DNA from 3 places in the Paenibacillus sp. M2 genome. Region 3 is predicted to be linked to each of the others. Evidence: a T-box and tRNA genes for the amino acid it is inferred to sense, from the RefSeq annotation. Region 3 holds a T-box; the other regions hold tRNA genes.

The links. The T-box of region 3 lies ahead of argS (arginine--tRNA ligase). A T-box ahead of a tRNA ligase gene usually reads a tRNA of that ligase, here a tRNA-Arg.
Region 1: it has a tRNA-Arg gene. The T-box ahead of argS (arginine--tRNA ligase) is inferred to sense a tRNA for this amino acid. The anticodon was not compared.
Region 2: it has a tRNA-Arg gene. The T-box ahead of argS (arginine--tRNA ligase) is inferred to sense a tRNA for this amino acid. The anticodon was not compared.

What each region holds. Positions count from the first base shown of each region.
Region 1 covers NZ_CP169648.1:5,788,911-5,794,074, reverse strand. The annotation lists rRNA gene ACETMN_RS26580 (23S ribosomal RNA) at 1-1,908, shown strand, start outside; rRNA gene rrf (5S ribosomal RNA) at 1,988-2,104, shown strand; tRNA gene ACETMN_RS26570 (tRNA-Asn) at 2,188-2,263, shown strand; tRNA gene ACETMN_RS26565 (tRNA-Glu) at 2,268-2,339, shown strand; tRNA gene ACETMN_RS26560 (tRNA-Val) at 2,348-2,423, shown strand; tRNA gene ACETMN_RS26555 (tRNA-Met) at 2,441-2,514, shown strand; tRNA gene ACETMN_RS26550 (tRNA-Asp) at 2,542-2,619, shown strand; tRNA gene ACETMN_RS26545 (tRNA-Gly) at 2,644-2,718, shown strand; tRNA gene ACETMN_RS26540 (tRNA-Arg) at 2,725-2,801, shown strand; tRNA gene ACETMN_RS26535 (tRNA-Leu) at 2,818-2,896, shown strand; tRNA gene ACETMN_RS26530 (tRNA-Pro) at 2,904-2,977, shown strand; gene ACETMN_RS26525 (BofC C-terminal domain-containing protein) at 3,180-3,872, shown strand; gene ruvC (crossover junction endodeoxyribonuclease RuvC) at 4,189-4,692, shown strand; gene ruvA (Holliday junction branch migration protein RuvA) at 4,689-5,164, shown strand, end outside.
Region 2 covers NZ_CP169648.1:6,430,822-6,435,985, reverse strand. The annotation lists rRNA gene ACETMN_RS29385 (23S ribosomal RNA) at 1-1,874, shown strand, start outside; rRNA gene rrf (5S ribosomal RNA) at 1,954-2,070, shown strand; tRNA gene ACETMN_RS29375 (tRNA-Asn) at 2,155-2,230, shown strand; tRNA gene ACETMN_RS29370 (tRNA-Thr) at 2,234-2,306, shown strand; tRNA gene ACETMN_RS29365 (tRNA-Glu) at 2,317-2,388, shown strand; tRNA gene ACETMN_RS29360 (tRNA-Val) at 2,396-2,471, shown strand; tRNA gene ACETMN_RS29355 (tRNA-Gln) at 2,482-2,556, shown strand; tRNA gene ACETMN_RS29350 (tRNA-Lys) at 2,566-2,641, shown strand; tRNA gene ACETMN_RS29345 (tRNA-Leu) at 2,648-2,728, shown strand; tRNA gene ACETMN_RS29340 (tRNA-Gly) at 2,739-2,813, shown strand; tRNA gene ACETMN_RS29335 (tRNA-Arg) at 2,821-2,897, shown strand; tRNA gene ACETMN_RS29330 (tRNA-Pro) at 2,912-2,985, shown strand; tRNA gene ACETMN_RS29325 (tRNA-Gly) at 2,997-3,067, shown strand; gene ACETMN_RS29320 (WGxxGxxG family protein) at 3,303-3,656, opposite strand; gene ppc (phosphoenolpyruvate carboxylase) at 4,235-5,164, shown strand, end outside.
Region 3 covers NZ_CP169648.1:2,616,377-2,621,540, forward strand. The annotation lists gene ACETMN_RS12140 (hypothetical protein) at 1-62, shown strand, start outside; gene ACETMN_RS12145 (molybdenum cofactor biosynthesis protein B) at 131-649, opposite strand; gene ACETMN_RS12150 (CobW family GTP-binding protein) at 821-1,939, shown strand; gene ACETMN_RS12155 (four-helix bundle copper-binding protein) at 2,013-2,348, shown strand; T-box leader at 2,528-2,820, shown strand; gene argS (arginine--tRNA ligase) at 2,885-4,615, shown strand; gene ACETMN_RS12165 (ATP-binding cassette domain-containing protein) at 4,621-5,164, shown strand, end outside.

The DNA.
Region 1 (5,164 bases), 3.2 Mb from region 3:
AAAGGGAAACAGCCCAGACCATCAGCTAAGGTCCCCAAGTGTGTGTTAAGTGGGAAAGGATGTGGAGTTGCACAGACAACCAGGATGTTGGCTTAGAAGCAGCCACCATTGAAAGAGTGCGTAATAGCTCACTGGTCGAGTGACTCTGCGCCGAAAATGTAACGGGGCTAAACACACCACCGAAGCTATGGCTTGATGCTTTGCATCAGGGGTAGGGGAGCGTTGTATAAGGGTTGAAGGTGTACCGTAAGGAGCGCTGGACATTATACAAGTGAGAATGCCGGTATGAGTAACGAAAAGATCAGTGAGAATCTGATCCGCCGAAAGCCTAAGGGTTCCTGAGGAAGGCTCGTCCGCTCAGGGTAAGTCGGGACCTAAGGCGAGGCCGAAAGGCGTAGTCGAAGGACAACAGGTCGAAATTCCTGTACCACCGTAAGCCGTTATGAGCAATGGGGGGACGCAGTAGGGTAGTGACGCGGACTGATGGATGTCCGTCTAAGCAGTAAGGCTGATGTGTAGGCAAATCCGCACATTGTAAGGCTGAGCTGTGATGGGGAGCGAAAATTATAGTAGCGAAGGTCATGATCTCACACTGCCAAGAAAAGCCTCTAGCCAGGTGAAGGTGCCCGTACCGCAAACCGACACAGGTAGGCGAGAAGAGTATTCTAAGGCGCGCGGAAGAACTCTCGTTAAGGAACTCGGCAAAATGACCCCGTAACTTCGGGAGAAGGGGTGCCCCGGTAGTGTGAATAGCACGAGGGGGCCGCAGTGAAAAGGCCCAAGCGACTGTTTAGCAAAAACACAGGTCTGTGCGAAGCCGTAAGGCGAAGTATACGGGCTGACGCCTGCCCGGTGCTGGAAGGTTAAGGGGAGTGGTTAGGGAGTAATCCCGAAGCTGTGAACCGAAGCCCCAGTAAACGGCGGCCGTAACTATAACGGTCCTAAGGTAGCGAAATTCCTTGTCAGGTAAATTCTGACCCGCACGAATGGCGTAACGACTTGGGCGCTGTCTCAACGAGAGATCCGGTGAAATTTTAATACCTGTGAAGATGCAGGTTACCCGCGACAAGACGGAAAGACCCCATGGAGCTTTACTGCAGCTTGATATTGAATTTGGGTACGATCTGTACAGGATAGGTGGGAGCCTTTGAAGCATGAGCGCCAGCTTGTGTGGAGGCAACGTTGGGATACCACCCTGATCGTATCTAGGTTCTAACCTGGTACCGTAATCCGGTGCGGGGACAGTGTCAGGTGGGCAGTTTGACTGGGGCGGTCGCCTCCTAAAGAGTAACGGAGGCGCCCAAAGGTTCCCTCAGAATGGTTGGAAATCATTCGAAGAGTGCAAAGGCATAAGGGAGCTTGACTGCGAGACCTACAAGTCGAGCAGGGACGAAAGTCGGGCTTAGTGATCCGGTGGTACCGCATGGAAGGGCCATCGCTCAACGGATAAAAGCTACCCTGGGGATAACAGGCTTATCTCCCCCAAGAGTCCACATCGACGGGGAGGTTTGGCACCTCGATGTCGGCTCATCGCATCCTGGGGCTGAAGTAGGTCCCAAGGGTTGGGCTGTTCGCCCATTAAAGCGGTACGCGAGCTGGGTTCAGAACGTCGTGAGACAGTTCGGTCCCTATCTGTCGTGGGCGTAGGAAATTTGAGAGGAGCTGTCCTTAGTACGAGAGGACCGGGATGGACGTACCGCTGGTGTACCAGTTGTTCCGCCAGGAGCACCGCTGGGTAGCTATGTACGGACGGGATAAACGCTGAAAGCATCTAAGCGTGAAGCCCCCCTCAAGATGAGATTTCCCAGTATGTAAGACCCCTTGAAGACGACGAGGTAGATAGGCTGGGGGTGGAAGTGCAGCAATGCATGGAGCTGACCAGTACTAATCGGTCGAGGGCTTATCCAATAGCAAGTGATAATTCGCATGTTTCGTTTCGAATCTAGTTTTCAGAGAACGATCTCTGAAATGTAAGCACAGCTATGCGTTTGGTGGCGATGGCGGAGGGGTTCCACACGTACCCATCCCGAACACGACCGTTAAGCCCTCTAGCGCCGATGGTACTTGGACCGCAGGGTCCTGGGAGAGTAGGACGCCGCCAAGCGAACTCTTTCATCATACATAGAAAACAGGCTCTGCATGTGGACGTTGTACGATGAATTGCATTTGCACTGCAAATGCATATATTCCCTGATAGCTCAGTTGGTAGAGCACTCGACTGTTAATCGAGTTGTCACAGGTTCGAGCCCTGTTCGGGGAGCCATTAAGGCCCGTTGGTCAAGGGGTTAAGACACCTCCCTTTCACGGAGGTAACAGGGGTTCGAATCCCCTACGGGTCATATAAGTTGGAGGCTTAGCTCAGCTGGGAGAGCATCTGCCTTACAAGCAGAGGGTCGGGGGTTCGATCCCCTCAGCCTCCACCATATAAACTTTATAACGACGCGGGGTGGAGCAGCCCGGTAGCTCGTCGGGCTCATAACCCGAAGGCCGCAGGTTCAAATCCTGCCCCCGCAATTATACTTTCCTTTGAGAAAGTGATCTGGAACCGTGGTGTAGTTGGCCTAACATGCCTGCCTGTCACGCAGGAGATCGCGGGTTCGAATCCCGTCGGTTCCGCCATTTTTATATTTATTAATACCGTATGCGGAAGTGGCTCAGCGGTAGAGCATCGCCTTGCCAAGGCGAGGGTCGCGGGTTCGATTCCCGTCTTCCGCTCCAATATTTGCGCCCTTAGCTCAGCTGGATAGAGCGTTTGACTACGAATCAAAAGGCCGGGAGTTCGAATCTCTCAGGGCGCGCCATTATAACTTCAAATTTGCCGGCGTGGCGGAATGGCAGACGCGCTCGACTCAAAATCGAGTGGGAAACCGTGGAGGTTCGAGTCCTCTCGCCGGTATATATAACGGGATGTAGCTCAGCTTGGTAGAGCACCTGGTTTGGGACCAGGGGGTCGCATGTTCAAATCGTGTCATCCCGATCTCTAAAAACACTATCTATAATTAGATAGTGTTTTTTTATATTTATCTATATAAGATTCTATAAATGCAGGTTCCGGTATTCACTATGACAAGTTCTCTAACCTAACACATGTGTGTTCCTTCTTCAGCGATAAGTTAGTTGTGCATAAAGCCTCAGTCTTTAGGTCACAATAGGTTTAAAAAGTGATAGAAGGGGTTCATGTGAACACGTTTAACTTCAGAAAACAATTCAAGAGACGCTGGCGACGGTGGAAACGAACAGTATGGATGACGGCGGCTCTGCTTGCAGTTACGATATTGGCTTATAGCGGGTTGTCCATCTCATCGGCGATTGAGCGTTTGCTGACAACTAATTTTAGTGAGGCAACCAGTGTGATGGGGCCTGTTACGCAGGAAACAAGATCTGAACAGGAGATTCAGGCGTTAGTAGAGCAACTTGATTCTGATCCGGATCATTTGACAAGTGTGGTTTTGGAAACACAGTACATCTGCGGAGTGGAGACAGAGCAGTTAGGCAAGATGGCTAGACCGCAGTTGAAGATGCTCCTTGCTCAACATCCGGAATGGGATGCTACCGTCGGAACATCAGATGAGTTGCATTTGAAGCAACGTGTAGATGATCTTTCACCGCTTTGTAAACAGCAGGCGTATATCAGCATAGATGCTGTAGGGAACCTTAATTTGTACGAGGGTAAGCCAGCAAAAGAGAAGGTTATTCGTACGTTCTTTCAATTGGATGTTGGGACGTTGGAAAGTTCTTTGCCTGAAGGGGTGCTGGATCAATTGCAGCAGGGGATTCGGATTCAGGACAAGGATGAGTATGATAGCGTGATTTCTACGTTCAGTGACTACGCCGTGGATGAAGATCATCATTTAATCCGTAATGGCGGGTAATCCAAACGTCCTCACCTACAGTACTAAGATTGTGAAGTACTGAAACGATGGTGAAATGAGTGGCAATAGCAATAACATTGATGGTTTAGGGAACCAAGCGTTACACCCAAATATATGTGGAATATGATGAAGGACATCGAAGAGATGTCCTTTTGTCGTTTATACTGAAATAGTTGAAAATACGAATAAACATGTAAAAATTCCGCGAATAAAGACGAGTAATCAGTTAGACAAAGTTTTTCCTGCCGCAGGGTCTATCTTTTGTTATAATGAAATGAACGATACATATGTTCGCTTTTGTGAGGGAGAGATGGTTTTGCGTTTTTTGGGAATTGACCCGGGTATTGCGATTGTTGGTTTTGGTTTTGTGGATAAAATCGGCAGTAAGGTGGTACCCGTACAATATGGATGTATTCAGACGGAAGCTCATACCCCTGAAGAGGAACGGTTGCTTCACGTATATGAAGGTATGGTGCAATTGATTGATAAATACAAACCTGACGCAGTAGCGCTAGAGAAACTTTTTTTCAACCGGAACGTTACAACAGCAATGTCTGTCAGTCAGGCGAGAGGCGTTATGGTACTCGCTGCCGCGCAGAAGGGTTTACCTATTGCAGAGTATACGCCAATGCAGATCAAGCAGGCTGTTGTGGGGTACGGTAAAGCGGAGAAGAAGCAAGTACAGGAGATGGTCAAAATGTTCTTGCGTCTTCAGGTCGTTCCTAAGCCGGATGACGTAGCGGATGCATTAGCTGTAGCCGTGTGCCACGCACACTCTTATACATTAAATTCCAAGTTGAATGAGGTATTGCGAAAATGATTGATTTTCTAAGAGGACAGTTCATTCATGTAGAGAATGATTATATTGTTCTGGATGTTCATGGTGTAGGGTATCGCGTATTCTGTCCGAATCCATTTGCGTTTGCCAAGCAAGAAGGCGAAATTACGGTGTACACTCACCATCATGTGCGTGAGGATGCGATGTTGCTGTTTGGATTTGTTACCCGGGACGAGCAGCGTTTGTTCCGTAAACTGATTGAAGTATCCGGTATCGGTCCAAAAGTAGCTCTGGGCATACTCGCTGGAGGTACACCAGAACATGTGGTTACGGCGATTTATCAGGAGAATCTTACGTTCTTGACCAAATTGCCAGGCATCGGCAAGAAGACTGCACAACGCATGATTCTGGATCTCAAGGATAAGCTGGATAGCTTTGGTGCGGCAGCGTATGCAACAGGTTTGTTCGCTCCTCCATCGGAAGAGTCGGGAAGTGGTTCAGCCTGGGATGAGGC
Region 2 (5,164 bases), 3.5 Mb from region 3:
CCAAGTGTGTGTTAAGTGGGAAAGGATGTGGAGTTGCACAGACAACCAGGATGTTGGCTTAGAAGCAGCCACCATTGAAAGAGTGCGTAATAGCTCACTGGTCGAGTGACTCTGCGCCGAAAATGTAACGGGGCTAAACACACCACCGAAGCTATGGCTTGATGCTTTGCATCAGGGGTAGGGGAGCGTTGTATAAGGGTTGAAGGTGTACCGTAAGGAGCGCTGGACATTATACAAGTGAGAATGCCGGTATGAGTAACGAAAAGATCAGTGAGAATCTGATCCGCCGAAAGCCTAAGGGTTCCTGAGGAAGGCTCGTCCGCTCAGGGTAAGTCGGGACCTAAGGCGAGGCCGAAAGGCGTAGTCGAAGGACAACAGGTCGAAATTCCTGTACCACCGTAAGCCGTTATGAGCAATGGGGGGACGCAGTAGGGTAGTGACGCGGACTGATGGATGTCCGTCTAAGCAGTAAGGCTGATGTGTAGGCAAATCCGCACATTGTAAGGCTGAGCTGTGATGGGGAGCGAAAATTATAGTAGCGAAGGTCATGATCTCACACTGCCAAGAAAAGCCTCTAGCCAGGTGAAGGTGCCCGTACCGCAAACCGACACAGGTAGGCGAGAAGAGTATTCTAAGGCGCGCGGAAGAACTCTCGTTAAGGAACTCGGCAAAATGACCCCGTAACTTCGGGAGAAGGGGTGCCCCGGTAGTGTGAATAGCACGAGGGGGCCGCAGTGAAAAGGCCCAAGCGACTGTTTAGCAAAAACACAGGTCTGTGCGAAGCCGTAAGGCGAAGTATACGGGCTGACGCCTGCCCGGTGCTGGAAGGTTAAGGGGAGTGGTTAGGGAGTAATCCCGAAGCTGTGAACCGAAGCCCCAGTAAACGGCGGCCGTAACTATAACGGTCCTAAGGTAGCGAAATTCCTTGTCAGGTAAATTCTGACCCGCACGAATGGCGTAACGACTTGGGCGCTGTCTCAACGAGAGATCCGGTGAAATTTTAATACCTGTGAAGATGCAGGTTACCCGCGACAAGACGGAAAGACCCCATGGAGCTTTACTGCAGCTTGATATTGAATTTGGGTACGATCTGTACAGGATAGGTGGGAGCCTTTGAAGCATGAGCGCCAGCTTGTGTGGAGGCAACGTTGGGATACCACCCTGATCGTATCTAGGTTCTAACCTGGTACCGTAATCCGGTGCGGGGACAGTGTCAGGTGGGCAGTTTGACTGGGGCGGTCGCCTCCTAAAGAGTAACGGAGGCGCCCAAAGGTTCCCTCAGAATGGTTGGAAATCATTCGAAGAGTGCAAAGGCATAAGGGAGCTTGACTGCGAGACCTACAAGTCGAGCAGGGACGAAAGTCGGGCTTAGTGATCCGGTGGTACCGCATGGAAGGGCCATCGCTCAACGGATAAAAGCTACCCTGGGGATAACAGGCTTATCTCCCCCAAGAGTCCACATCGACGGGGAGGTTTGGCACCTCGATGTCGGCTCATCGCATCCTGGGGCTGAAGTAGGTCCCAAGGGTTGGGCTGTTCGCCCATTAAAGCGGTACGCGAGCTGGGTTCAGAACGTCGTGAGACAGTTCGGTCCCTATCTGTCGTGGGCGTAGGAAATTTGAGAGGAGCTGTCCTTAGTACGAGAGGACCGGGATGGACGTACCGCTGGTGTACCAGTTGTTCCGCCAGGAGCACCGCTGGGTAGCTATGTACGGACGGGATAAACGCTGAAAGCATCTAAGCGTGAAGCCCCCCTCAAGATGAGATTTCCCAGTATGTAAGACCCCTTGAAGACGACGAGGTAGATAGGCTGGGGGTGGAAGTGCAGCAATGCATGGAGCTGACCAGTACTAATCGGTCGAGGGCTTATCCAATAGCAAGTGATAATTCGCATGTTTCGTTTCGAATCTAGTTTTCAGAGAACGATCTCTGAAATGTAAGCACAGCTATGCGTTTGGTGGCGATGGCGGAGGGGTTCCACACGTACCCATCCCGAACACGACCGTTAAGCCCTCTAGCGCCGATGGTACTTGGACCGCAGGGTCCTGGGAGAGTAGGACGCCGCCAAGCGAACTCTTTCATCATACATAGAAAACAGGCTCTGCATGTGGACGTTGTACGATGAATTGCATTTGCCCTGCAAATGCATATTATTCCCTGATAGCTCAGTTGGTAGAGCACTCGACTGTTAATCGAGTTGTCACAGGTTCGAGCCCTGTTCGGGGAGCCATTCGCTCTCATAGCTCAGTAGGTAGAGTGCATCCATGGTAAGGATGAGGTCACCGGTTCGATCCCGGTTGAGAGCTTTGGAAATGGGGCCCGTTGGTCAAGGGGTTAAGACACCTCCCTTTCACGGAGGTAACAGGGGTTCGAATCCCCTACGGGTCATATAGTTGGAGGCTTAGCTCAGCTGGGAGAGCATCTGCCTTACAAGCAGAGGGTCGGGGGTTCGATCCCCTCAGCCTCCACCATATTTTTTATTGGGGATTAGCCAAGCGGTAAGGCAACGGACTTTGACTCCGTCATGCATAGGTTCAAATCCTATATCCCCAGCCATTTTAGTATGAGTCATTAGCTCAGTTGGTAGAGCACCTGACTTTTAATCAGGGTGTCGAAGGTTCGAGCCCTTCATGACTCACCATCATATGCGCGTGTGGCGGAATTGGCAGACGCACTAGACTTAGGATCTAGCGTCTTTGACGTGGGGGTTCAAGTCCCTCCACGCGCATCCTTCATTTGCGGAAGTGGCTCAGCGGTAGAGCATCGCCTTGCCAAGGCGAGGGTCGCGGGTTCGATTCCCGTCTTCCGCTCCAATATTTTGCGCCCTTAGCTCAGCTGGATAGAGCGTTTGACTACGAATCAAAAGGCCGGGAGTTCGAATCTCTCAGGGCGCGCCATTATTTTTTAGTATCGGGATGTAGCTCAGCTTGGTAGAGCACCTGGTTTGGGACCAGGGGGTCGCATGTTCAAATCGTGTCATCCCGATTTTTGCTTATGCGGGTGTAGTTCAATGGTAGAACTTTAGCCTTCCAAGCTAATAGCGTGGGTTCGATTCCCATCACCCGCTTACAGGATACAATGAAAGAGCCTTTGCAGATGCAGAGGCTCTTTCATTTTTATTAACGTAAGAATTAGCAGTTATTTTATATAATATTTTATGTAAGAAACAGTACAGGTTTGTTTAAAAAAAGAGCCAAGACCTCCCTATTTCAATAGTGAAGGGGTCTTGGCTCTTCTGTTTATCTCTGTGGATGAGCTGCTTCTAAGACATAGCAGCTATTGTATAGTGACGTGATTACAATTTAACGTTCGTTGTGATCCGTCACTCTTTTACGCATGCCCGCTAAACCAAGCAGCCCTAGCAAACCAAGCCAGCCCCAATCCATGCCGTTGTCACGGTTGGTTGTTGTGGCGTTAGCACGAACACTGTTGGTACGATAGTCACCATTGTTGCGGTAGTTTCCATCCATGTTCATATTCATGTTGGAATTAGTGTTTGTGCGATCCATGTAGTTGGTGTCCTGATAAGACCGGACACGTGATCCATTAGTGTTGGTATCCATTCCTTTGGACATTTGACCATCAGCAGCAGCAGGGCCAGCCATCGCGGCCACCAGAAGCACGGAAGCAATAATTGTTGTACCTTTTTTCATCATTTGGATTCCTCCTTTTTAGTAAGAGCTACAGATTAATCTGCCCAAAAAGCTAAGAACATTATGTAGAAATGGTCTGTTAAGATATCCCTAAGTTTACAGTAGGTTAGGTATATACATAAGAACCTCCCCTAATAAGCAGACTTGTCGTGGGAAGAAATTTATAATTACATCTTTAATTTATTGCGTCACTGTGGTAAAGTATACAAAAGCTTGCTTTGCCGGTCATGTTTCTTTGTATATCATCTGTTCTCAAATAATGAAATTATGCAGTTTAACCTTAATATCAGGTACATTGGATCATATCTATAAGAACTGTATATTTATGAGTTTTTAAGAATAGGTATGAGACTTTTGATTTATCTAAAGTACGTGAAAAAGGTATCATGCGACAGTATATGACCATTAATTGAAGCAGAACAAGAAAATGAATAAAAAAGCGTGTTTTTGTGCTGTAAATCGGGGATAATCCCCATTTTTTCTAATAGAAAAATAAAGATTTTCGTACCATTTTATTGTATGATGTTATGAAGGTGTCAAATTTACGTGTACGAATGGAACGATCAGATGGGAGGATAAGCATGACTGAAACTATGGTAACCGCCAGCAAAAGCCAATCCAACAACCTGCTTCGGCGAGACGTGCGGTTCCTGGGCAATATACTCGGAGAAGTTCTTGTCCATCAAGGCGGCACGGAGCTTCTAGATATCGTTGAGAAGATTCGGGAAACGAGCAAATCGTTGCGTGCAGAATTTCTGCCAGAACTCTATGCAGAGTTCAAAACGATGATCCAGGAATTAGACTCGGACAATCGTCACCAGGTTATTCGGGCTTTCGCTATTTATTTTCAATTAGTTAATATTGCTGAACAAAACCATCGGATCCGGCGTAAACGGGATTATGAACGTTCTGCTGGGGACGCTGTGCAGCCAGGATCGATTGAGAAAGCAGTACAGGATCTTAAGGAACGTGGACTGTCTCATACAGAGGTGGAAGAGATTCTCGACGATTTGTCGTTGGAACTTGTTATGACAGCTCACCCAACTGAAGCCATGCGCCGGGTTATTCTGGACATCCATAAACGGATATCCGAAGATGTCATGCTACTTGATAATCCTACGCTGACGTTGCGTGAACGTGAACAGTTGCGTGAGAAACTGCTGAATGAGGTTATTACACTTTGGCAGACAGATGAACTCCGCGACCGCAAACCGACTGTACTCGATGAAGTGCGGAACGGGATGTATTACTTTCATGAAACGTTGTTCCACGTACTTCCGGATGTATATCAGGAGCTGGAACGCTGCCTGAACAAATTTTATCCTGACCATGACTGGCATGTGCCGACGTATTTGCGGTTCGGTTCCTGGATCGGTGGAGACCGGGATGGAAATCCTTCGGTAACTTCAGATGTAACATGGCAGACGTTGTTGATGCAACGCAAGCTCGCTTTGCGTGAATACCAACGGATTATGATTGAACTTATGGGCCATCTCAGCTTCAGCACGAAC
Region 3 (5,164 bases):
AGGACAAGTATGAACAGGATGTTATGCAGGTGTTCCAACATGTGCTGGGGCAAATAAGGTAAGTTGAGCGAGATCCCCTTCGTACTTTATTATACAGCTGAAAATAAACCCGAAAAACCCGTCTGATCTTTCAGACGGGTTTATATATTTCACGCATCACATGCCGCAGCTCAGGCAAAATGAGTTTTTCCATGGCCAATTTGACAGCTCCTTTGGAGCCCGGCATGGAGAAGACGGCTGTGCGTCCAATCGTTCCGGCGACGGCTCTGCTCAGGATGGCAGCGGAACCGATATCCTCGGTGTAACTGAGAAAACGGAAGATCTCACCAAAGCCCGGAAGTTCCTTGTCGAGTAGCGAGGATACCGCTTCGTAGGTTGTATCTCGGGGTGCAATCCCTGTTCCCCCGCTGAGCAGCACGGCTTCGATATCATCACGAACAGCTGCATCTTGCAGGATGCTTCGAATGTTCTCCGTTTCATCTGGAGTGATGATGTATTCAACAATCTGATAACCCGCTTCACTCAGAAGCTGGTGCATGAGCTGGCCACTGGTATCGGTGTCTTTGGTGCGTGTGTCCGACACTGTAACTATCATGCATGATACCGTGGTCGGAGCTTCCTGGCGATGTTGTTCCACTGAATTAGTCATGAAACTTCCTCCTTCAATCAACATGTCCTCATAGCATAGACCATCCGTTAACATCAGGCAATGTACTGGGGAAGAATTGAACATGATTGCATAACGAATGCGGGATGGTGTACACTCGCTAGATATAGATAGACTAGGTTACAAGAAGGACAATCAGAGAGGTGTATACGCATGAATGAAACAATTTTAAAAGAACAATCCATACCTGTATATATACTTTCAGGTTTTTTGGGAAGTGGAAAAACAACACTGCTTGTTCAGTTGATCGAACATTGGCAACAGCAGGGTTTGCGTCCCGCAGTGGTTATGAATGAGTTAGGCGAAGTCAATCTGGATGGTCAGATTGTGGATTCCACCGTTCCGATGACCGAGATGTTAGGTGGCTGTATCTGTTGTACCGTACGTGGTGACTTGGGATTGCAACTTGCTGATCTCGTTCAAGAGGAATCACCGGATGTGATCGTTATTGAAGCAACCGGTGCGGCAAATCCAATGGAGATTCTGGATGCGGTAACGGAAACCTCGCTCTACATGCGACTGGAACTGAAAAGTCTCATTACCGTTGTGGATACGGCACATCTATCTGGTTTGTATCAGGAGCAGAAGGGGCAGACCTTTAAACTGATGCAGGAGCAGATTCGCTGTGCGTCTGTGCTTCTCTTGAACAAAACGGATCGGGTGAGCGCACAGGAACTGAAGGATCTGGAACAGCTTTTGGCAAAATGGAATGGCTTCGCACCTGTAATCCCTACGGTCAAATGTGAGGTGGAGATGGATATGTTGCTTCGCAGCGGGGCAGACGTACACGTGCGTGATTCAGCTTCTGAAGCAGGTAAGCCAGCTCACCAAGAGCATCATGTGCATACGGAAACCTGTGGTACACATGGCTGCAATCATGGACATGAACATACTGATCATACAGTCCAAGGCGATGATACGAATACTGACGCATCCCATAGCCCTGTCCATGCCCACAGTCACGAGCATTCCGCTCCTCATGCATCACACGAACATGTCATGGTATATACGCATTATTTCAGTCAACCGGTGAACAGCGAGGCGTTTGAACAATTTGTATCCGCATTGCCACGTGATGTGTATCGAGCAAAAGGCATTTTATCGTTTAGTGACACGGCGAGTCGCTTCTGGTTCCAGTATGCCTACCGTGAATCGGACTACATGAAGATCACACCTCAGGGAGATGTCCCTAATGTTGCTGTGTTTATAGGTGAACATTTTGACCAAACTGTCATTCGTGACCAATTACTGGAATTGGAAGCGATAAAGTAGGTTAGATGATTCAATATTCCTCCGAACTGGGTATTAAGATGCATAGCAAACTTTGCCTGGGAGGTAACTTTAAATGACACAACAACAATATCAACAATGTATCGATGCTTGCCTGGAGTGCATGAATGCATGCAACGTATGTTACATATCGAGTCTGAAAGAATATGAACTGGCAATGTTGCGTGATTGCATTCGTTTGAATCGGGAATGTGCGGAGATCTGCAGTTTTGCTGCACAAGCGATGACACGTGGAAGTGATTTCATTGCTGAAATATGCGAATTGTGTGTGAAAGCTTGTGAAGCTTGCGCCGCAGAGTGTGGCAAACACAACCACGATCACTGCCAAGCATGTGCAGAGGCTTGCCGCAGCTGTGCAGAAGCTTGCCGATTGATGGCAGCAGTAGCGTAAATATTATTTCACTGGAATATATAATTAAAACCGATAATGACCGTTGTCCCCTAAGGGAAGGCAGTGTACACAAGCATCTGAGACGATGTGCCTATGTGTTGCCTTTCAGTAGGGGATTTTTAATGCAGGTTGCCAAGTCTGATCGTGGTATGTATAATGATGGCAATGAATTGAAACGAAGAATATCAATGATCGGGAGAGTAGCCAGATCCATACATGACAGCGAGCCGGGAGAGGTGGAAGCCGGTATGACATGACCTGAGTGAACCGCACCCGTGAGATGGTTATCCGAAAAGATGTACGTATCCCAATTGGGGATAGGCCAGATCTGTCTGAGGGTAACCCGGCTTGCGACCGTTATACGCATCGAGCGGAACAGGTTCTACGGGTATGCATGTTGATGCATATGAAGAGCAGCCTGTTCACCTAGAGTGGTACCGCGGGAACTGTTAAGTCAGCTCTCGTCTCTTATGTAGAGACGAGAGCTTTTTTGTGTTTATTTTTAGCCACTAATGAATGGATAAGGAGTGTTAGACATGTTGATGAAGCAGGCTGCGGCCGATATTGCCCCTTTAACGGGATTGAATGAACAAGAGGTTATGAGATTATTGGAAGTTCCACCACAAGCGGAGATGGGTGATGCAGCATTCCCTTGTTTTGCATTGGCGAAGTCATTAAAAAAAGCACCGGCAGTCATTGCAACTGAGCTCGCAACGGGATTACAGGCATCTGGAATTGAAGCGACTCCCGCCGGGCCGTATGTAAATATCCGTTTCAATCGGGAGAAGCTCGCGCCGAATCTGCTGAAAGAACTGGGGAATGCGGCATTTGGTAAGCTTCAGCTTGGTCAGGGTTCGCGTGTTGTGATTGATATGTCTTCCCCTAACATCGCAAAACCCTTCGGAATCGGACATTTGCGTTCTACTGTAATCGGTGCAGCACTGTATCGGTTGTATAACGAAGCAGGTTATACCTCCGTAAGTGTGAATCATCTGGGAGACTGGGGAACCCAGTTTGGCAAGCAGATCGCAGCATACAAACGGTGGGGCAATGATGAAGCGCTGCAGGCAGACCCGATCCGTACTTCTCTGGAGCTGTACGTGCGCTTCCACGATGAGGCGGAGAACGATCCTTCACTGGAGATTGAGGCACGCGAGTGGTTCCGCAAGCTGGAGCAAGGAGATGATGAAGCACAGCGGTTATGGGCATTCTTTGTGGAAGTGAGCATGAAGGAATTCAACCGGATGTATGAACGTCTGAATGTACAGTTCGACCATACGCTGGGAGAGAGCTTTTACAATGACAAGATGGGCGCAGTGGTTGAAGAACTCAAGACAAAAGGTTTACTTGAAGAGAGTGACGGAGCACTCGTGGTACGCTTAGAGGATGAGAACATGCCCCCGTGTCTGATTATCAAAAAAGATGGCACAACGATCTATCCTACACGGGATTTGGCTACGGCGGTTTATCGTCATGATGTGATGAAGGCAGATCGGTTGTTATACGTGGTCGGAGGCGAGCAGAAGTTACATTTCCGTCAGGTATTTGCGGTCCTATCCCGGATGGGTCATGAATGGTCTGCGAAGTGTGAACATATCCCGTTTGGCCTAATGCGTTTTGAGGGACGGAAAATGTCTACCCGCCGCGGTAAAGTTGTCTTTTTGCAGGAAGTGTTGGATGAGGCAGTTGCTCGTGCTTTGCAGATTATTCAGGAGAAAAACCCGAATCTGGAGAACCCTCAGAAGGTGGCTGAGGCTGTTGGTGTAGGTGCCATTGTCTTCGGTGATCTGCGGAATAATCGGTTAAACGATGTGGACTTCTCCCTGGAAGATGCGGTGAGTTTTGAAGGGGAGACCGGACCTTATGTGCAATACACCCATGCTCGGATTCAAAGTGTGGTTGCCAAGGCAGAAGAGGCGATCCGTATGGAAAATGAAAACCCATTGACTAAACCCAACCTTGCGGAAGGTGAGAATAACACAGAAACCACTTCATCCCTTATCGGAGATACCTCATGGGCATTGCTGAAACTGCTTGGTGATTATCCCGAGTATCTGGAAAAAGCAATTCATCGGAATGAGCCTTCGGTCATTGCCAAATATACAATAGATGTCGCTCAAGCGTTCAACCGCTTCTATCACGCCGAACGGATTGCGGATGCGTCATCTGATGTAAGATCCTTCCGGGTGGCATTGGCCAAACGGACTGCCGAACGACTCGCGTACAGTTTACATTTGCTAGGTGTGCAGGCCCCGGAACGGATGTGATCCCAATGACATGGAGTACACGTGGTATTTTCAAGAAGTCGGATCAAGCTACACCAGACTCATCAGTCCGAGGTATATTGCTTCAACAAGTGAGCAAGCGATTAGGTCATGCTCAGGTACTGAATCAAATTAATCTGGAAGTGAAACAGGGTGAATGTGCTGTGCTTGTTGGCAGAAACGGCTCGGGAAAAAGCACGTTGCTACGTATGTTGGCAGGTATTTTGTTACCCGATACAGGATCGATCCAGCGCACAATGAAGGGTTCTGATGGGTATGCAGTAGATGGCCTGCCACGTTTACCCTTTATATCTAGGGAGTACTTGTGGGACATGGGACGGATTCGGGGCATTCGCCCCGAAGAACTACGTGGGCGGATAAGAGAACTTAGTGAACTTTTATATCTGGATACCGCGATCGATCAGAAGTTACCCCTATTATCCAAGGGCACATTGCAAAAAGTGAATTTGATTCAGGCCCTGTTACCTGGACCGGGTGGTCTCTTGCTGTTGGATGAACCGTTGTCTGGCTTGGATATTCCAGCTCAAGAGG